Regions from separate parts of the Streptomyces sp. NPDC093097 genome, predicted to be linked through region 1. Evidence: predicted binding sites of a transcription regulator. Region 1 holds the regulator's gene; each other region holds the start of a gene.
What was found. The regulator HrcA, encoded in region 1, represses chaperone genes, less so after heat shock. The targets are predictions, from matches to a motif close to TTNGCACTCNGNNNNNCNGAGTGCNAA.
Positions count from the first base shown of each region.

Region 2: a site for HrcA is predicted at 4,941-4,967, ahead of ACIQE0_RS13785 (FmdB family zinc ribbon protein). Genes of this name have one in related genera too.
Region 3: a site for HrcA is predicted at 4,681-4,707, ahead of groES (co-chaperone GroES). Genes of this name have one in related genera too.

Region 1 is NZ_JBIVOW010000003.1:219,616-226,531, reverse strand. Features, by position in the region: gene hemW (radical SAM family heme chaperone HemW) at 236-1,468, shown strand; gene ACIQE0_RS06445 (DUF1876 domain-containing protein) at 1,680-1,955, opposite strand; gene ACIQE0_RS06440 (DUF3097 domain-containing protein) at 2,048-2,890, opposite strand; gene ACIQE0_RS06435 (MBL fold metallo-hydrolase) at 3,035-3,769, opposite strand; gene hrcA (heat-inducible transcriptional repressor HrcA) at 4,090-5,106, shown strand; gene dnaJ (molecular chaperone DnaJ) at 5,107-6,243, shown strand; gene ACIQE0_RS06420 (nitronate monooxygenase) at 6,432-6,916, shown strand, end outside.
Region 2 is NZ_JBIVOW010000006.1:322,986-329,901, forward strand. Features, by position in the region: gene ACIQE0_RS13760 (MFS transporter) at 1-476, opposite strand, end outside; gene ACIQE0_RS13765 (AMP-binding protein) at 951-1,439, shown strand; gene ACIQE0_RS13770 (hypothetical protein) at 1,828-2,145, shown strand; gene mscL (large conductance mechanosensitive channel protein MscL) at 2,184-2,699, opposite strand; gene ACIQE0_RS13780 (S-methyl-5'-thioadenosine phosphorylase) at 3,599-4,432, opposite strand; gene ACIQE0_RS13785 (FmdB family zinc ribbon protein) at 4,588-4,929, opposite strand; gene ACIQE0_RS13790 (MFS transporter) at 5,066-6,340, opposite strand; gene ACIQE0_RS13795 (potassium/proton antiporter) at 6,713-6,916, opposite strand, start outside.
Region 3 is NZ_JBIVOW010000006.1:182,441-189,356, forward strand. Features, by position in the region: gene rimI (ribosomal protein S18-alanine N-acetyltransferase) at 1-47, shown strand, start outside; gene tsaD (tRNA (adenosine(37)-N6)-threonylcarbamoyltransferase complex transferase subunit TsaD) at 50-1,195, shown strand; gene ACIQE0_RS13160 (hypothetical protein) at 1,307-1,654, shown strand; gene ACIQE0_RS13165 (methyltransferase domain-containing protein) at 1,662-2,927, opposite strand; gene ACIQE0_RS13170 (FtsW/RodA/SpoVE family cell cycle protein) at 3,006-4,442, opposite strand; gene groES (co-chaperone GroES) at 4,854-5,162, shown strand; gene groL (chaperonin GroEL) at 5,298-6,916, shown strand, end outside.

The sequences.
Region 1 (6,916 bases):
AGGTCGCACGGCCGGGCGGCGGCTTCCGGCCCGTCGGGGACGGACCCGTGGCCGGACGGTGGCACAAGGGCACCGGACGGCAGCGCCGACCGCCCCCGAAGCCGGCTCGAAGCCGGCCCGAAGCGGGCTCGAAGCGGGCTCGAAGCGGGCTCGAGGCCGGCCCGGCTTCAGCCCTCACCCCCACCCCCGGCACACCCCGAACCGGAACTCCCCGCCATGACGGACAATGGACCCCATGCCTTCCGCACTGCCAGATGGTGAGCCGATGCCCGAGGACGGGGCGCTGCCCCGCCATGCGCTGACCGGCGCCGCCGAGCGCCCCCTGGGCTTCTATCTGCACGTGCCGTACTGCGCCACCCGCTGCGGCTACTGCGACTTCAACACCTACACCGCGAGCGAACTGCGCGGCCCCGGCGGCGCCCTGGCCTCCCGCGAGAACTACGCCGACACCCTCGTCGAGGAGGTCCGGCTGGCCCGCAAGGTGCTGGGCGACGACCCCCGCCCGATCGAGACGGTCTTCGTCGGCGGCGGCACCCCGACCCTGCTGCCCGCGGCCGACCTCGGCCGGATGCTGGCCGCGCTGCGCGACGAGTTCGGCCTGGCGCCGGACGCCGAGATCACCACCGAGGCCAACCCGGAGTCGGTCGACCCGCGCTACCTCGCCGAGCTGCGCGCCGCCGGCTTCAACCGCCTCTCCTTCGGCATGCAGAGCGCCCGGCAGCACGTCCTGAAGATCCTCGACCGCACGCACACCCCGGGCCGCCCCGAAGCCTGCGTCGCCGAGGCCCGCGCGGCCGGCTTCGCGCACGTCAATCTCGACCTGATCTACGGAACCCCCGGCGAGTCCGACGACGACTGGCGCGCCTCCCTGGACGCCGCCGTCGGCGCCGGCCCGGACCACATCTCCGCCTACGCCCTGATCGTCGAGGAGGGCACCCAGCTGGCCCGCCGGATCCGCCGCGGCGAGATCCCGATGACCGACGACGATGTGCACGCCGACCGCTACCTGATCGCCGAGGAGCGCCTCACCGCCGCCGGCTTCTCCTGGTACGAGGTCTCCAACTGGGCCACCACCGAGGCCGCCCGCTGCCGCCACAACGAGCTGTACTGGACCGGCGCCGACTGGTGGGGCGCCGGCCCCGGCGCGCACAGCCACGTCGGCGGCATCCGCTGGTGGAACGTCAAGCACCCCGCCGCCTACGCCCAGGCCCTGACCGAGGGCCGCTCGCCGGGCGCCGGCCGTGAGGTGCTGGCCGACGAGGACCGCCGCGTCGAGCGGATCCTCCTCGAACTCCGGCTCGCCGCCGGCTGCCCGCTCTCCCTCCTCGCCCCCGCGGGCGCCCGCGCCGCCGCCCGCGCACTGGCCGACGGCCTCCTGGAGCCCGGCCCGTACGAGGCCGGACGGGCGGTGCTGACGCTCCGCGGCCGACTGCTCGCGGACGCCGTGGTCCGCGACCTGGTGGACTGACGGGGCCGACGAGACCGACGGGACCGGCCGGGGCCGACGGGACCGCCGGGAGGGAAGGGACCGCCGGGAGGGAAGGGACCGCCGGGACCGGTGGGGCCGACTCCTGACCAACGACCTGCCCCGCAGCCCCGCAACTCCGCAGCCCCGCAACGCCCCCCGCGCCTCAACACCCCATAAACACCGAGGACTTCAACGCGACGTCAGCGCGACGTCAATGCGTCAGCGGCCGGGACGACCGCCCCGACGCCGTGTCGATCTCGTCATGGGCCTTGGTCAGCAGCTGCATCGCCAGGTCGTTGAGGGCTCTTGCCCCCGCGACCTCCTCGCCGACCCGGGGCTGGTTCCCGTCAGCGGGGTGGCGGCTGGCGTAACCATGGGACCGCACCTCGGTCCCGTCCGGCAGCCGTACCAGTGCGGCGGCCCGGGTGCGGTGGGTGTCCTCCTCGAATTCCATCTCGACATGCCATCCGACAGCGGTCTTCAACATGGCGGTCACCTCCGGGGTCGCTGCTACCAGAGTGCGCTCACCACCGGCCCCGCGCACGGTGTGCACCGGGGCCCGGGCCGCCCCGGAGGCCGTCAGCGGCCGTCCTCCGCCTCCGGCGCCGTCACGAAGTCGATCAGCTCTTCCACCCGCCCCAGCAGGGCCGGCTCCAGGTCCCGGTAGGACCGCACGCGGGACAGGATCCGCTGCCAGGCCGCGCCGGTGTTCTCCGGCCAGCCCAGCGCCCGGCACACCCCGGTCTTCCAGTCCTGGCCCCGGGGGACCTCCGGCCACGCCGCGATGCCCACCGAGGACGGCTTCACCGCCTGCCACACGTCGATGTACGGATGGCCGACGACCAGCACGTCCGCGTCCGTCACCGACGCGGCGATCCGGGACTCCTTGGAGCCGGGGACGAGATGGTCCACCAGGACGCCGAGGCGGGCGTCCGGACCGGGGGAGAACGCCTCGACGATCGCCGGGAGGTCGTCGACGCCCTCCAGGTACTCCACGACGACGCCCTCGATCCGCAGGTCGTCGCCCCAGACGCGCTCCACCAACTCGGCGTCGTGCCGGCCCTCCACATAGATGCGGCCGGCCCGGGCGACCCGGGCGCGGGCCCCGGGGACCGCGATCGAGCCGGAGGCGGTGCGCGCCGGACCGCTCGCCGCCGGCCGGGCCGGCGGCCGTACCAGGGTGACGGTCCGCCCCTCCAGGAGGAAGCCGCGCGGCGCCATCGGGAACACCCGGTGCTTGCCGAAGCGGTCTTCCAGGGTCACCGTCGCTCCCTCGGCGGTCTTCTCGCAGCGGATGACGGCACCGCAGTAGCCCGTCGCCACCTCCTCCACGACCAGCCCGGGATCGGCCGGCACCTCGGGCACCGGCTTCGGCTTCTTCCAGGGGGGAGTGAGGTCGGGGCTGTAGTGCCTGCTGTGCATGCGGGTCTGCTTCCCTACGGGTCGGCGGTTCGGCGGGATACGGGTCTACGGGGCACGGGCCACGGGACGGGCCCACAGGGCGCGGGCGGGCCGGGCCGCCCATGGGGACGGCGGCGGCCGGTGGTCAGGGCAACGGGCCGCGCCTCAGGGGGAGTTCGGCCCGAAGCGGGCGGCCAGGGCGTCGCGCTGGGCGCGGACGAAACCGGCGTCGACCACCGCGCCGTGGCCCGGTACATAAAGGGCGTCCTCGCCGCCCAGTGCCAGCAGCCGGTCCAGCGCGGCGGGCCACCGCCGGGGCAGCGCGTCCGGGCCGGCCTGCGGTTCGCCGGACTCCTCGACCAGGTCGCCGCAGAAGACGATCTCCCGTTCACCGGCCCGCCCGGGCACCAGGACGGCCAGGTCGTGGGCGGTGTGGCCGGGGCCGATGCCGGCCAGCAGCGCCGTCCGGTCCCCGAGGTCGACGGTCAGCCGGTCGTGCACCTCGTGGTGCGGGGCGACCAGCAGGTCCGCGGCCTCCTCGGCGGCGTCGGGGTCCACGCCGTGCCGGACCGCGTCGTGCCGCAGCACGTCCTTGCTCTGCCGGAGGAGTTCGCCCACCCCCGCCGCGCCGTACACCGTCACGCCGGCGAAGGCCGCGGTGCCCAGTACGTGGTCGAAGTGCGGGTGGGTGAGCGCGACATGTGTCACATCGCGGCCCAGCACCCCGCGGATCGTGCGGCGCAGCTCCGCCCCGGCGGCGAGGGTCGGCCCGGTGTCGACGAGCAACACCCCCTCGGAACCGGCGATCACGCCGATCGTCTCGTCCCAGCCGGGCATCCGGCGCCGGACGACCCCGGTGCCGAGCTGCTCCCAGCCGGCCTCTTCCCATGTGGTGCGCATGGCAGGACGCTAGCGCCCTCGCGATAGCGTTGCCCGGCGCCCGGCGGAAACGGCCGTTCCGCACAGTCCGCGGCGGTCCGGTTCCGCCGCATTTCGGGGTCCGGGCCAGGGTTCGCGCAAGGGATGTCCGGGGGATCGGCGGGGGAAGTCCCGGGGTCGGCCCGGGGTCGGATCCGGCGGCTGTGGGTAAGCCCTCAGTACGCCCGCCCTTGCCGCATCCGCGCTGCCCGGCCGTACACTGGCTCCGGGTCTGGCACTCGGGCCAGGTGAGTGCCAGGAAAGAGACGACGCGGCGGGACAAGCCGACTGGAGGTGGCGAAATGCTCAGTGAACGCAGGCTCGAGGTGCTGCGCGCCATCGTCCAGGACTACGTCGGGACGGAGGAGCCGGTCGGCTCCAAGGCCCTCACCGAGCGCCACAAGCTGGGCGTCTCCCCGGCCACCGTCCGCAACGACATGGCGGCCCTGGAAGAAGAGGGCTTCATCGCCCAGCCGCACACCAGCGCCGGGCGCATCCCGACCGACAAGGGCTACCGCCTCTTCGTCGACCGGCTGGCCGGCGTCAAGCCGCTGTCCGTCCCCGAGCGGCGGGCGATCCAGAATTTCCTGGACGGCGCCGTCGACCTGGACGACGTGGTGGGCCGCACGGTGCGGCTGCTGGCGCAGCTGACCCGGCAGGTGGCCGTGGTGCAGTACCCGTCCCTGACCAGATCCACGGTCCGGCACGTCGAGCTGCTGGCTCTGGCGCCGGCCCGGCTGATGCTGGTGCTGATCACCGACACCGGGCGGGTCGAGCAGCGGCTGATCGACTGTCAGACGCCGTTCGGCGAGACGTCTTTGGCGGACCTGCGGGCGCGGCTCAACAGCCGGGTCGTCGGCCGCCGTTTCACAGACGTCCCGCAGTTGGTGCAGGATCTTCCGGAATCCTTCGAACAGGACGACCGGGCCACCGTCTCGACAGTACTGTCGGTGCTGCTGGAGACTCTGGTGGAGGAGACCGAAGAGCGGCTGATGATCGGCGGTACCGCCAATCTGACGCGCTTCGGGCATGATTTCCCCCTGACCATCCGGCCGGTGCTGGAAGCCCTTGAGGAGCACGTGGTGCTGCTCAAGCTGCTCGGGGAGGCCAAGGACTCGGGCATGACCGTACGCATCGGGCATGAGAATGCCCACGAGGGTCTGACGTCCACCTCGGTCGTCACCGTCGGATACGGTTCGGGCGACGAGGCCGTCGCGAAATTGGGCGTGGTCGGACCGACCCGCATGGACTACCCCGGAACGATGGGAGCGGTACGCGCAGTGGCACGTTACGTCGGACAGATCCTCGCGGAGTCGTAAGTGGCCACGGATTACTACTCGGTCCTCGGCATCAGCCGTGACGCCTCGCAGGACCAGATCAAGAAGGCCTTCCGCCGGCTGGCGCGCGAGCTCCACCCGGACGTGAACCCGGACCCCAAGACCCAAGAGCGGTTCAAGGAGATCAACGCCGCTTACGAGGTCCTGTCGGACCCGCAGAAGAAGCAGGTCTACGACCTCGGCGGCGACCCCCTCTCGCAGTCCGGCGGAGCCGGCGGCGCGGGCGGCTTCGGCGCGGGCTTCGGGAACTTCTCCGACATCATGGACGCGTTCTTCGGCACGGCCTCGCAGCGCGGCCCGCGCTCGCGGACCCGCCGCGGCCAGGACGCGATGATCCGCCTCGACGTCGAGCTCGGCGAGTCCGCGTTCGGCACCACCAAGGAGATCCAGGTCGACACCGCCGTCGTCTGCACCACGTGCAGCGGCGAGGGTGCGGCGCCGGGCACCTCGGCGCAGACCTGCGACATGTGCCGCGGCCGCGGTGAGGTCTCGCAGGTCACCCGGTCCTTCCTCGGCCAGGTCATGACCTCCCGGCCCTGCCCCCAGTGCCAGGGCTTCGGCACGGTCGTCCCGACGCCGTGCCCCGAGTGCGCGGGCGACGGCCGGATCCGCTCCCGCCGCACCCTCACGGTCAAGATCCCGGCCGGTGTCGACAACGGCACCCGGATCCAACTGGCCGGCGAGGGCGAGGTGGGCCCCGGCGGCGGCCCCGCCGGCGACCTCTACGTCGAGATCCACGAGCTGCCCCACCCGGTGTTCCAGCGCCGCGGTGACGATCTGCACTGCACGGTCACCATCCCGATGACCGCGGCGGCGCTGGGCACCAAGTGCCCGTTGGAGACGCTCGACGGCATGGAGGAGGTCGACGTCCGGCCCGGCACCCAGTCCGGCCAGTCGATCCCGCTGCACGGCCGCGGCGTGACCCATCTGCGCGGCAACGGCCGGGGCGATCTGATCGTCCACGTCGAGGTGCAGACTCCCGGCAAGCTCGACCCCGAGCAGGAGGAGCTGCTGCGCCGACTGGCCAAGCTGCGTGGCGAGGAGCGCCCCCAGGGCCAGTTTCAGCCGGGGCAGCAGGGGTTGTTCTCGCGGTTGAAGGATGCGTTCAACGGGCGGTAGGCGTGGGGCCGGAGGCCCGGGCCGGCCCCCGGGCCGGCTCGGTCGGCCGGGGCCGCAAGGACGGTTCGCGTGCCTTGAGGACGCCTCCGGCGGGCGTTGGCCGTGACCGGCCGGGGCGGGGTCCGGGGGGTTTTCCGCGGCCGCCGCCCCGGTTCTGGGGAGGGCATCGGGCGTGACACGATGTGGGCATGCCCACCGCTCTCACCGATCTGTGCCGCCACCCCATCGTGCAGGCCCCGATGGCGGGCGGCGGCTCGGTACCCGAGTTGGCCGCCGCCGTCTGTGAGGCCGGCGGCCTCGGGTTCCTGGCCGCCGGTTACAAGACCGCCGACGGCATGTACCAGGAGATCAAGCGGCTGCGGGCGCTGACCGGCCGGCCCTTCGGCGTCAACGTCTTCCTGCCGCAGCCGCCGCTGGCCGACGCCGGCGCCGTCACGGTCTACCGCGAGCAGCTCGCCGGCGAGGCCACCTGGTACGAGACCGAGCTGGGCGAAACGGACGGTCCGATCGACGACGGCTACGAGGCCAAGCTGGCGATCCTCCGCGACGATCCGGTGCCGGTGGTCTCCTTCACCTTCGGCTGCCCCTCGCGGGCGGTCCTTGAGGCGTTCGCCAGGGTCGGTACGTACACCGTCGTGACGGTCACCACCGCCGCCGAGGCGCAGGCCGCGCA
Region 2 (6,916 bases), on a different contig from region 1:
CACCACACCGCGGCCGCGGCGAACGGCACCGTCAGCCAGAACACGGCCCGCCAGGACACCGATGGGGCCAGCGCGCCCCCCAGGAACGGGCCGCACACGGTGGCCAGCCCGGCCACTCCCAGCGCCCGCCCGGTCGCCCGCCGCCCCTGGCCCGGCGGAGCGGCGTTGGTGAGCAGCGCCAGCCCCGCGGGCATGATCAACGCGCCGCCCGCGCCCTGCACCACCCGCGCCGCCACCAGGAACGACAGCGACGGCGCCAGCGCACAGCACACGGAGCTCACCCCGAAGAGCGCCGCCCCGAGGGCCAGCATCCGCCGCCGCCCGCAGAGGTCGGCCAGCCGCCCGGCCACCGGCATCAGGGCCCCGGCGGCGAGCAGATAGCCGCTGACCACCCACGGCGCGGCGGCCGCGGCCCCCGGCAACTCGGCCCGGACCACGGGCAGCGCCGGATTCAGCGCAAAGGAGTCCAACTGCACGCAGAAGGCTCCGACCGCCACCGCCCACCACGCCCAACGCCCGCGCACCACACGCCCGTTCACCGCGTCCGCTGAACCCGCTGAACCCGCTGAACCCGCTGAATCCGCGGAGTCTGCCGACTCCACCGGATCCGTCTGGCCCGTCTGACTCGCCGGATCCGTCTGGCCCGTAGGACCCGTCGGAGGTACGGACATGGCTCCGACCACCCGCCTCTCTCACGCACACCGCACCGAAGGAAGAAGAAGGAAAGGAGGAGAGGGAGGGATGAAGTGCACCGGACCGGGGCAGGAAGAGGCAGGAACGCGCTGCGCTGCCGTCGCGGGGTGCGGAAGGGGCCCGGCGCTGACCCCATAGAGTCGAACGGCCCTTGCGGGCTCGTACAACAGACGTTCAGCATTCGTTGATCGCTGAACTCCATGCTGATGCGCATGTTGCGCCGTGTGATCTCAGAGCATGCAGAAGACGCCCGGGAAGTGCAAGAGCCCGATGCGTCGCAGGTCGCCCTCACCTGGAGCGGGGAGCCGGGTCGTCTGGAGGAGCTGACGCACGGCATGCTCCTGGAGCAGGCCGAACGGGCGGCGCAAGCGCTCACCCGCTACGGGGTGCGGGCCGGCGACCGGGTCGCGGTGCACCTGCCGCTGGTGCCCGAATCGGTGATCGCCACCCTGGCCTGCGGCCGTCTGAACGCGATACGCACCACGCTGCCGGTCTCCCTGACCGTCCCCGAACTGACCGCGCGCCTGCGGGAGTCGGGGACGCAGGTGCTGATCACGGCGGACGCGGCGTTCTGGGACGGCTCCGTACGCCCGGTGAAGCCGGTGCTGGACCACGCGCTGGCGCGGAGCGCCGCCGCCGGCACGGAGCGGCTGCCGCACACCGTCCTGGTGGTGAACCGCTGCTCCCGCCCGGTCTCCTGGAAGCCCGGTCGCGACCAGTGGTGGCACGAGGCCCTCGCCGCCTGACCCACCCCGCCGCAGACCGCAGACCGCAGACCGCAGACCGCAGACCGCAGACCGCGACCGCCGACCGCGACCACGCGACCGCAGCACGTCCGGATCCGGCGTCCCGAACCCTCGGATGCGCCGCACAGCGGGCCACCGGCCCCGAGCACTCCTAGCGTGGGCTTCCCGACCCCGTACGGAGGCCCGGTCGCCATGCCGAAGCGCCACGCCCGTGCTCACCACCCTCAGCCCCACCTCCTGCCGCTCCCCGGTGCCGATCGTGGCTGGCCGCCGGGGCGGGGACGTGCCGAGCAGGGACCGCCCACGCGTCCGCGCGACGCGCATCGTCCGCACCCGATACCCACGCACGAGAACGGAAGCGCCCCAGGGCCCGCCGTACCCTGAAGGGGTGAGCACCAAGCCCGAGCCCCAGCCCGAGTCCAGGTCCGAGTCCCCGTCCGAGGGCGATCCCGCCCCCGGGGCCGCACCCGAGACCGACTCGACCGCGGGGGCCGACCAGGACGCACCCCCGGCGCCCGAGACCCGCACCACCGCGTCGCCCGCGCGGCCGGCACCGCGCAGCGCCGCCGCGCTGATCTTCGACGACCCGCTGAGCCGGCGGTCCTCGGACGACACCGACCACGGCTGGGGTGAGCGTCCCGCCACCTCGGGCAGCGCCGCCGACCTCGCCCGCTTCCTCGACGAAAAGCCGCCCCACCACCTCTGAGCGAGGCGAGGGGCGGCGTATCCCGGGCGGAGCGCCCGCTACTGCCGGGACTGCTGCGTGATGAGGGCCGCTGCGGCCGCGGAGGCCGCGCCGGGGGCCGCCGAGGCACCGTTGCGCTGGGCGAGCAGGGCGTCGCGGATCTCGGTGAGGAGCTCGATCTCCGTCGGGGCCGCCGGCCCTTCGTCGGCCGGCTTCTTGGCGTCCTGACGGTCCTTCCACTTGTTCATCGGCAGGATCATGAGGAAGTACACGACCCCGGCGGTGATCAGGAACGTCAGCGCCGCGCTGAGCACCGAGCCCCACAGGACGTAGATGCCGTCCACGTACACACCGGTCTTCTTGTCGACGGCGCACGTGCTCAGGCAGGTCTGGTAGTTGTCGAGGTTCTGCGAGCCGAAGGCACCGACGATCGGGTTGATGACGCCCTTGACCACCGCGTTGACGATGTTGGTGAACGCCGCACCGACGACGACCGCCACCGCCAGTTCGATGACGTTGCCGCGCATCAGGAATTCCTTGAATCCCTGAAGGATGCTCTTCTTCTCGCCGCTCACCTGACAGCCTCTTTCCGCGCTTGCTTTGGACGGTGTACCGACAATCGGCACCGCAACTTACGTCAGGGCGGGGCGGAGATGTCCAATCGCGCACCACGAACCGGCGATCGACCAGGGCACCAGTACGGATATCCGTACGGGAGCGGCGGATCGGGGGGACCGGGCCGTGCCGAGGGTGGCTCGTGCGGGGCGCAGGGGCGGCCGTGCGGGGGCCGGCGCCCACCGGGAAGCGGCGGACCCGGCCGCTCGGCAGGGCCCCTGCGGCGGTGATCGGTGCGGCGGTGCCGATAACGGCTTCGGTATCGGTGGTGCGGGCGCGCCATGGAGGGCGCGCGGCCGGTGCCCCGCCACTCGGAGAAGACTCGCGTGTCCGGGCGGCGGACGCCACTCGATCTTCGCGCGGGGGCGGCATGGTCACCGCCCCCCGGAGGCCGCCGCGGTGGGACAGGCCGCGGGTGCGGAGGCGCTGCTCCCGGGGCCGTGCGAGAGGCCGGTGGCCAGTGCTGCGGCGGCCGTTGCGAGGCCGGCGGCCAGCAGCCGGCGGCGCGCGGGCCCGCGCCATCGGGAGCGGACGCCGCCCGCACGAACGGGGGCGAAGTGGGGCACTTCACACCGCGGGGGAGTGGGTAGGGCCGGGGCGAGGGAGGGCATGGTCGTCACCACCTGTGGTGCGGATGCGGAGCGGACGGGGTCGGAAGCGAGCCCCGCGTGCGGACCCGCGATCACCACCGTGCCGTACTTCGCCCCCGCCCGCCGCGGCCTGTGGACAGCCCCGCGACTGTGGACAACTCCGTCACCCGGAAGGGGAGTTCACCCGCCGACGGCGTCCGGCCCCGCCCGACGGGGTCCCCTCTGATCCGACCCGAGCCGCCGCGCCCGGCCCCGCCCGCCCCGGCCCGCTACGGCAGCTCGATCCCCAGGTCCCACCCTTGGTGCGCGTCCGTGCACAGGCAGCCGCGGTCGGCGTCGGCGGGGAGCGCGGCGACGGTGTCGAAGAGGACCTCGCGGAGCCGGCTGATGTTCTCGCCGAAGACCTTGAGGACCTCCTCGTGGGAGACGCCCTCGCCGGTCTCGGCGCCCGCGTCCAGGTCGGTGACCAGGGACAGCGAGGTGTAGCAGAGGCTCAGTTCGCGGGCCAGGACGGCCTCGGGGTGTCCGGTCATGCCCACCACCGACCAGCCCTGGGCGGCGTGCCAGCGCGATTCGGCGCGGGTGGAGAAGCGCGGCCCCTCGATCACCACCATGGTGCCGCCGTCGACCGGCTCCCAGTCGCGGCCGCGGGCGGCGGCCAGGCAGGCCTGCCGGCCGGTGGGGCAGTACGGGTCGGCGAAGGTCAGGTGGACGACGTTGGGGACGCCGCCGTCCGCGCGCGGTTCGCCGTCGAAGTAGGTCTGCACACGGGACTTGGTGCGGTCCACGAGTTGGTCGGGGACGAGCAGGGTGCCGGGGCCGTATTCGGGGCGCAGCCCGCCGACCGCGCACGGCCCGAGGACCTGGCGCACCCCGAGGGAGCGCAGCGCCCAGAGGTTGGCGCGGTAGTTGATGCGGTGCGGCGGGAGGTGGTGGCCCCGGCCGTGCCGGGGGAGGAAGGCGACCGAGCGCCCGGCGATCTCGCCGAGGAAGAGAGAGTCACTGGGGCGCCCGTAGGGGGTGTCCACCGTGATCTCGGTCACGTCCTCCAGGAACGAGTAGAACCCCGACCCGCCGATAACGCCGATCTCCGCGTCAACCATGCGGTCACACTATCGGGGCACGGCGGCGGCCCGCCGGTGGTTCGGTCCGGCCGGCGCCCGGGAACGCGGCGGGCCCCGCCGCCCCCGGTGGGGAGCGGCGGGGCCCGGAAGTCCGGTTGCGGGCGTCGCTACGGCGGCCCGGCTGGTGCCCAGGGTCAGGCGGCCGACCCGGTGCTGGCCGGGGCCGACGGCTTGCTGACCGAGGACGAGGACGACGGCTTGCTGTCCGACGACGAGGACGTCGAGGACGAGGACGAGCCGTTCGACGAGGAGCCGGTCGACGTCGAGGAGCTGCCGGCGGGGGTGCTGCTGGACGACGAGCCGCGGCTGTCGTTGCGGTAGAAGCCGGAGCCCTTGAAGACGATGCCGACCGCCGAGAACACCTTCTTGAGGCGTCCGTTGCAGCTGGGGCACTCGGTGAGCGCGTCGTCGGTGAACTTCTGCACGGCCTCAAGGCCCTCGCCGCACGCGGTGCACTGGTACTGGTAGGTCGGCACTTGACTTCCTCCTGGCACTCTCACTCATTGAGTGCTAACGACGTTCCATCTTGCAGTATTCCGGCGCGCCAGTCCACCGCGAACGTCGCACGGTGACCGACTCCACGCCCGCTCCCGGCCCCGCCCCGGGGCTCGTTCAGGTGCGGCTGAGCTCCCGTTCCCGCTCCTCGGCGGCGCCCGCCGACCCGGTGACGACCATCGACGACCGGGGCGCCAGGTGGGTCCGCAGGGCCAGCAGGACCACCAGGGCCAGCGCCGTGCCGGCCAGCGGCACCAGGAAACCGGAGTTGGGGCCGAAGCGGTCCGCCAACTGGCCGGCGGAGGTGGCCGCGGCCGCCTGGCCCAGCGCCACCGCGCCGGTCAGCCAGGTGAACGCCTCGGTCCGGGCGGTGGCCGGGACCAGGGATTCCACGAGGGTGTAGCCGGTGATCAGCGCGGGCGCGATGCACAGGCCGACGACCAGGCCGACGGCGCCCAGCAGCGGCACCGCGGTCACCGCCCACAGCGGGGTGGTGGCCAGGGCCAGCAGCCCGTAGGCGACCAGCAGGCGGCGGTGCGGGCCGACCTTCCAGGCGATCGCGCCGCAGGCGATACCGGCGAGCATGTTGCCGCCGGCGAAGATCCCGTAGAGGACGCCGTTGATGCCGGGCTGCCCGATGTGCTCGGTCAGCGCGGTCAGCGAGACCTGCATCCCGCCGAAGACCGAGCCGATGCCCAGGAACGCCACGATCAGGACCCGCACACCGGGGACGGACAGCGCCGAGACGCGCGCGAGGCCCGCGGCGCGCTCCCGGTGGACCGGCGGTTGGGTGCGGCGCTGCGAGGCGAACAGCAGCCCGCCGGCGAGCGACAGCGCGGCCTCGGCGACCAGGCCGGCGGCCGGGTGGATGCCGGTGCACAGCGCGGTCGCCAGCACCGGGCCGACGACGAAGGTGAACTCGTCGGTGACCGACTCGAAGGCGGCCGCCGTCGGCATCAGCGGGCTGCCGCCCAGCTTCGCCGCCCAGCGGGCCCGCACCATCGGGCCGACCTGCGGAGTGGAGGCGCCCGTGGGGACGGCGACCGCGAGCAGCGCCCACAGGGGGGCGTGCGCCAGGGCGAGTGCGATCAGCGCCGAGACGCCCGCGGCGTGCACCAGGACGCCGGGGATCAGCACCGCGCGCTGGCCGAACCGGTCGGCGAGCTTGCCGCCCTGCGGGGCGAAGAGGGCCATCGAGACGCCGGTGGCGGCGGAGACCGCGCCGGCGGTGCCGTAGGAGCCGGTGGTGGACTGGACGAGCAGGACGATGCCGATGGTCAGCATCGCGAACGGCTGCCGGGCCAGGAAGCCGGGCAGCAGGAACGTCCACGCTCCGGGCGTGCGCAACAGTTGTCCGTAACCGGGACGGGAGTCCTTGACCGCGGATGCCACGGCCGGGCCTTTCTGCCGCCTGGTAGCGCCGCCCCGCGAGGTGCCACGGGTGCGCGCCGAGAGCTGTCCTCTCGCGCAGGACCGAGTGATACCGCGTGGTCCGCACCGGGGAAGGTGGCTGCGCCTGGCAGGGGGACCGCGGCCGCCGAGCGGTCGCGCCAGCTCTGCGTCAGGCAGAGTTGGTTCGTGATCCGTACAAATTACCGGTTTGACTATACAGGCCGGACGGTGTGAAGCCCCGGCGTCGGCCGGGGCTTCACGGGGATCTCCAGGGCCTCCCCGGAGGGGTGGCGCGCCCACGGCGTCCAACCGGAAACAGCCGGGCGCCTGGGCTTGCGGGCGGGCCCGGCCAGGGGTGGCCGGGCCCGCGTCTCATCCGGCCTCGCGGCGCCGGGGGCGCCTGGCCGCTCCTTCCTGGGGCTGCCGCTCCGTACCGGTGCCCAGCCAGCCGGCCAGCTTGCCGCCCTGGGACACCGCCTGGAGCCGGCGCTCGGCCGCGTCCCGCACCGGGTCGGTGGCGACCACCAGCAGTTCGTCGCCGCGCCGCAGCACGGTCGTGGGGGAGGGCACGAAGCT
Region 3 (6,916 bases), on a different contig from region 1:
GCCCCTCCCAGACCACCTCCGAAGCACCCTCCGTACAAGGAACGTGAACATGGCTGACTCCCGCAGCGGACCGCTCGTCCTCGGCATCGAGACCTCCTGCGACGAGACCGGCGTCGGCATCGTCCGCGGTCACACCCTGCTCGCCGACGCGGTCGCCTCCAGCGTCGACGAGCACGCCCGCTTCGGCGGGGTGGTGCCCGAGGTGGCCTCCCGCGCCCACCTGGAGGCGATGGTCCCCACCATCCAGCGCGCCCTGAAGGAGGCCGGGGTCGCCGCCTCCGACCTCGACGGCATCGCGGTCACCGCGGGCCCCGGCCTGGCCGGCGCCCTGCTGGTCGGCGTCTCGGCCGCCAAGGCCTACGCCTACGCCCTGGGCAAGCCCCTCTACGGCGTCAACCACCTCGCCTCGCACATCTGCGTCGACCAGCTGGAGCACGGCCCGCTGCCGGAGCCGACGATGGCGCTGCTGGTCAGCGGCGGCCACTCCTCGCTGCTGCTGGCCCCGGACATCACCTCCGACGTCCGCCCGCTCGGCTCGACCATCGACGACGCGGCCGGCGAGGCGTTCGACAAGGTGGCGCGGGTGCTCAACCTCGGCTTCCCGGGCGGCCCGGTCATCGACCGCTACGCACGCGAGGGCGACCCGGAGGCGATCCGCTTCCCGCGCGGTCTGACCGGCCCGCGCGATGCCGCCTACGACTTCTCCTTCTCCGGCCTGAAGACCGCGGTGGCCCGCTGGATCGAGGCCAAGCGGGCGGCCGGCGAGGAGGTGCCGGTGGCGGACGTCTCGGCCTCCTTCCAGGAGGCGGTCGTCGACGTGCTGACCCGCAAGGCCGTCCGGGCCTGCAAGGACAGCGGCGTGGACCACCTGATGATCGGCGGCGGGGTGGCGGCCAACTCCCGGCTGCGGGCGATGGCCCAGCGCCGCTGCGAGGACGCCGGCATCCGGCTGCGGGTGCCGCGCCCCAAGCTGTGCACCGACAACGGCGCGATGGTCGCGGCCCTGGGCGCCGAGATGGTGGCCCGCAACCGCCCGGCGTCCGCCTGGGGCCTCTCGGCGGACTCCTCGCTGCCGGTCACCGAGACCCACGTCCCGGACCCCGACGGCCACTCCCACGACCACGGGCAGGACCACGGGCACGGCCACTCCCACGACCACTTCCACGAGCTGAGCAAGGACAACCTGTACTCGTAGGGGTCCCGGCGCGCCGCCGCCGTATCCTGGGGCCCGGGGGCGCGCAGGGGAGCGCCTGTTCGTACACGGGGACGGCGGGGGCGCGCAGTGATGCACGGGTGGTATCTCTTCATGCTGGTCGGACCGGCTCTCTACGCCGGATCCGCGGTACGCAAGACGGTCGGCGGCGCGCTGAAGACGCGCCACCAGCGCAAGCTCGCCCTCATCGAGGCCCGGCGCGAGGAGCGCCTGGCCCTGGAGGCCGCGGACCGGTCGCCCGCCCCCGTGTGCGGCTGCGAGCACCATCTCGCCAAGCACGACAAGCAGGGCACGTGCCATGAGACGGTCCAGGCCGCCGTCGCCTGGGACGCCGAGAAGAACCCGGTCCGCTACGAGCCCCGCCGGTGCGCCTGCCAGCAGTACGTGGGCCCGCAGCCGCTCGCCCGGATCTACGCCGAGGACCTGACGGACCTGGACTGAGCGGCCGTCAGGCGCCCTCGGCCGCCGGGTGCCCCAGCAGCATCGTGGGCGCCCCCGCGACGCGGGTGAGGAAGACCGTGCAGGAGTGCGGGCCGGCCAGCTTGAGCTTCTTGCGCAGCTCCTCCGGCTCCACCGCCGATCCGCGCTTCTTGATCACCGCGACGCCCACCGCGCGCTCCCGCAGCAGCGCCCTCAGCTTCTTGACGTTGAACGGCAGCACGTCGGTGATCGTGTAGGCGGTCGCGTAGGGCGTCGGCACCAGGTGATCCGCCGTCACATAGGCGATCGTCGGGTCGATCAGCCGGCCGTCGACCCGCTCGGCGACGTCCGCGACCAGGTGGGCGCGGATGACCGCGCCGTCCGGCTCGTAGAGCCAGCGGCCGACCGGGCCGACAGGGGGGCGGTGCGAGGGCGGTCCCTCCGGACGGACTCCGGGGGAGTCTCCGGCCGGGGTGGTGGCCGGGCGAGGGGCGGACGGGTCGGGAAGGCCGGCGCCGACCAGGGAGTCCCCGGAGGGCAGCAGGGTGGCGCGGCGGGCGCCGCCCGCGCCGGTGCCGAACCACAGGACGGCCTCCTTGACGTCGCCGCCGTCGGAGATCCACTCGGTCTCGGCGTCGTCCGGCAGCGCCTCGTGCGGCACCCCGGGAGCGATCTTCAGCGCCGCGTACGGCGCCGTGCGGGCCGCCTCGACGGCCCAGGACAGCGGCGGCGAGTACGCCTCCGGGTCGAAGATCCGGGCCCCGCGTACGGAGCCCCGTCGCGCCGGGTCCACGAACACCGCGTCGTACCCGTCGGTGTCGACCTCCGTGACGTCCGCGCAGCGCACCTCGATCCGGTCCGCCAGCCCCAGCGCCTCGGCGTTCGCCCGGGCCGCCGCGCAGGCCAGCGGATCGCGGTCCACGGCCAGCACCCGGATCCCGGCCCGGGCCAGCGCGAGCGCGTCGCCGCCGATCCCGCAGCACAGGTCGGCCAGGCTCCGGACGCCGAGCGCGGCGAGGCGGGCCGCGCGGTGGGCGGCGACCGGGGCGCGGGTGGACTGCTCGACGCCGTGCGGGGTGAAGTACATCCGCGCGGCGTCCGCGCCGAACTTCGCGGCCGCCCGCTGGCGCAGCCGGGCCTGCCCGAGGGCGGCGGAGACCAGCGGCGCGGGATGGTCGCGGCGCAGCCGGGTGGCGGTGGCCAGTTCGTCCGCCGGGTCGTGGTCCCTGAGGAGGGCGAGCAGCTGCTGGCCCTCGGGGGCGAGCAGCGCGGAGAAGGTGTCGAGGTCGGTCATCGGCACCATTGTCGGCCACAGACGGATGCCGGTCCGCGGGACCTCCCGCGGACCGGCATCGGGGCCGTCGAGCCGTCGTCAGACTCCGGGGGTGGTGCTCCCGGTGATCCGCGGCACCCGCTGGGTGGCGTCCGCGTCCGGCCGCTCCGGGGCCGGACGGACCGGCTCCCGGCGGCGCTGGGCGCTGTCGCTGACCCGCAGCAGCACCGCCACCATGACCCAGTTCGCGACCAGCGACGAACCGCCCTTGGCGAGGAACGGCAGCGCCTTACCGGTCAGCGGGATCAGGCCGGTGACACCGCCGGTGACGACGAAGACCTGGAGCAGCAGCGCGCCGGCCAGGCCGACCGCGAGCAGCTTGCCGAACGGGTCGCGGGCGGTCAGACCCACCCGCAGTCCGCGCTGGGCCAGCAGGCCGTACAGCAGCAGGACGGCCATCACTCCGGCCAGGCCCAGTTCCTCGCCGACGGTGGTGAGGATGAAGTCGCTGTTGCCGGCGAAGCCGATCAGTTCGGGGTGGCCCTGGCCCAGCCCGGTGCCGCCGATGCCGCCGCTGCCGAAACTGAACAGCGCCTGGGCGGCCTGGTCGGAGATCAGGCCCGGCGGCCGCTTGTCCGCCGGCAGGAAGATGTCCATCGGGTGCAGCCAGGCCATCACACGGCCCTTGACGTGCGGTTCGGTCGAGCCGACGACACCGGCGCCGACCACGGCCATGAGCAGACCGCAGACCACCCAACTGGTGCGCTCGGTGGCCATGTAGAGCATGATCACGAAGACGCCGAAGAAGATCAGCGAGGTGCCCAGGTCGCGCTCGAAGACCAGCACCAGCAGGCTGATCACCCAGATCGTGAAGATCGGCCCGAGCTGCCGGCCCGGCGGCATCTGCATGCCCATCACCCGGCGCCCGGACAGCGCCAGCGCATCGCGGCTGACTGTGAGGTATCCCGCGAAGAACACCACGATCATGATCTTCACGAACTCGCCGGGTTGCAGCGACAGCGGCCCCAGCAGGATCCAGCGCTTGGCGCCGTACATGTCCGCGCCGAAGAAGGCCGGCGCCATCAGCAGCACCAGCGCGACCGCCATCGTCAGATAGATGTAGCGCTGGAGGAGCCGGTGGTCGCGCAGCAGCAGCAGGATGGCGATCGCGACGGCCACGCCGATGACCGTCCACACCAACTGCCCGGTCGCCGCCGGGGCGATCTTCAGCCGGGGCTTGTCCGCGTAGGTGTTGTCCAGCCGGTGCAGCAGCACCAGTCCGATCCCGGTCAGCAGGGTCGCCAACGGCAGGATCAGGGGATCGGCGCGCGGCGCGAACCGGCGGACGACCAGGTGCGGCACCAGCGCGATGAAGAACACACTCAGCGCGAAGCTGCCCACCGCCCCGGAGAGCTGCCCCTTCATGGACAACTCGGTGTAGGCGTAGCCGAAGACGGTGATGAGCACCACAAAGCCGAGTAGCCAGGCTTCGGTCCGCCGACGGTTCGGGGCCTGGGCCAGCGCGGCGAACGTCATGGTGCGTTCGGCGTCGCTCTCCGGTCCCCCGGAATCCCGGGGAGCGCTGGTCAGTCCACGCACGGTTCCTCCGCCATCGATGGGTCTGGGCCGCAGGGCGGCCGGGTCGCGGCCCGGTGTTCAGCGGTCCCTGGGGACAAGACGGGGCAGCCGCGGGCCAGGTTGCGGTCGAGCGGGAGGTGTGTCGGACTCCACGCCCGGCCGACCGGCAGCAGACACGGTACGCGTCTCCGCCGCGCTGGCACTCCGCTTGACCGAGTGCTAACCGCGTCATAGTCTCAGCGTTGGCACTCCCCGACGGAGAGTGCCAACACAGCGACGGGCAGATCCGGCACCCGCGACGACGGATCCACCTGGTCGCCACCTCAGATCAGTTAACCCCGTGAGATCTCCGAAGGGGGAGGTCGGATCGTGACGACCGCCAGCTCCAAGGTTGCCATCAAGCCGCTCGAGGACCGCATCGTGGTCCAGCCGCTCGACGCCGAGCAGACCACGGCCTCGGGCCTGGTCATTCCGGACACCGCGAAGGAGAAGCCCCAGGAGGGCGTCGTCCTGGCGATTGGTCCGGGCCGCTTCGAGGACGGCAAGCGCGTCGAGCTCGACGTCAAGGTCGGCGACGTCGTGCTCTACAGCAAGTACGGCGGCACCGAGGTGAAGTACAGCGGCGAGGAGTACCTCGTCCTCTCGGCTCGCGACGTGCTCGCGATCGTCGAGAAGTAAGTCACCCGGATTTGCCCTGTTCTGCGCCCCTGGTTCCCGCGTTCTCACCGACCCGGGGCAGGGGCGCAGTTCGTTTGAGCGAAAGCGGTCACGGCGGCGAGGCCGACGATCGCAACGAGAGGACTTGAAGCACCCATGGCGAAGATCCTGAAGTTCGACGAGGACGCCCGTCGCGCCCTTGAGCGCGGCGTCAACAAGCTGGCCGACACGGTCAAGGTCACCATCGGCCCCAAGGGCCGCAACGTCGTGATCGACAAGAAGTTCGGCGCCCCGACCATCACCAACGACGGTGTCACCATCGCCCGTGAGGTCGAGGTCGAGGACCCGTACGAGAACCTCGGCGCCCAGCTCGTCAAGGAGGTGGCGACCAAGACCAACGACATCGCGGGTGACGGCACCACCACCGCCACCGTGCTGGCCCAGGCGCTGGTCCGCGAGGGTCTGCGCAACGTCGCCGCGGGTGCTTCCCCCGCCGCCCTGAAGAAGGGCATCGACGCCGCCGTCAAGGCCGTCTCCGACGAGCTGCTGGCGACCGCCCGCCCGATCGACGACAAGTCCGACATCGCCGCCGTGGCCGCGCTGTCCGCCCAGGACCCGCAGGTCGGCGAGCTGATCGCCGAGGCGATGGACAAGGTCGGCAAGGACGGTGTGATCACCGTCGAGGAGTCCAACACCTTCGGTCTGGAGCTGGACTTCACCGAGGGCATGGCCTTCGACAAGGGCTACCTCTCGCCCTACATGGTCACCGACCAGGAGCGTATGGAGGCCGTCCTCGACGACCCGTACATCCTGATCCACCAGGGCAAGATCTCCTCCATCCAGGACCTGCTGCCGCTGCTGGAGAAGATCATCCAGGCCGGCGCCTCCAAGCCGCTGCTGATCATCGCCGAGGACGTCGAGGGCGAGGCCCTGTCCACCCTCGTCGTCAACAAGATCCGCGGCACCTTCAACGCGGTGGCCGTCAAGGCCCCCGGCTTCGGCGACCGCCGCAAGGCGATGCTCGGCGACATGGCCACCCTCACCGGCGGCACCGTCGTCGCCGAGGAGGTCGGCCTCAAGCTCGACCAGGTCGGCCTGGACGTGCTGGGCACCGCCCGCCGCGTGACCGTCACCAAGGACGACACCACCCTCGTCGACGGTGGCGGCAACTCCGAGGACGTCGCGGGCCGCGTCGCCCAGATCAAGGCCGAGATCGAGGCCACCGACTCCGACTGGGACCGCGAGAAGCTCCAGGAGCGCCTGGCCAAGCTGGCCGGTGGCGTCTGCGTGATCCGCGTCGGCGCGGCCACCGAGGTCGAGCTCAAGGAGAAGAAGCACCGTCTGGAGGACGCCATCTCCGCGACCCGCGCCGCGGTCGAGGAGGGCATCGTCTCCGGTGGTGGCTCCGCGCTCGTCCACGCCGTCAAGGTCCTGGAGGGCAACCTCGGCAAGGACGGCGACGAGGCCACCGGTGTCGCCGTGGTCCGCCGCGCCGCCGTCGAGCCGCTGCGCTGGATCGCCGAGAACGCCGGCCTCGAGGGCTACGTGATCACCTCCAAGGTGGCCGAGCTCGACAAGGGCAACGGCTTCAACGCCGCCACCGGCGAGTACGGCGACCTGGTCAAGGCCGGCGTCATCGACCCGGTCAAGGTCACCCGCTCCGCGCTGGAGAACGCCGCCTCCATCGCCTCCCTCCTGCTCACGACCGAGACCCTGGTCGTCGAGAAGAAGGAAGAGGAAGAGGCCGCTGCCGCCGCCGGCCACGGTCACGGCCA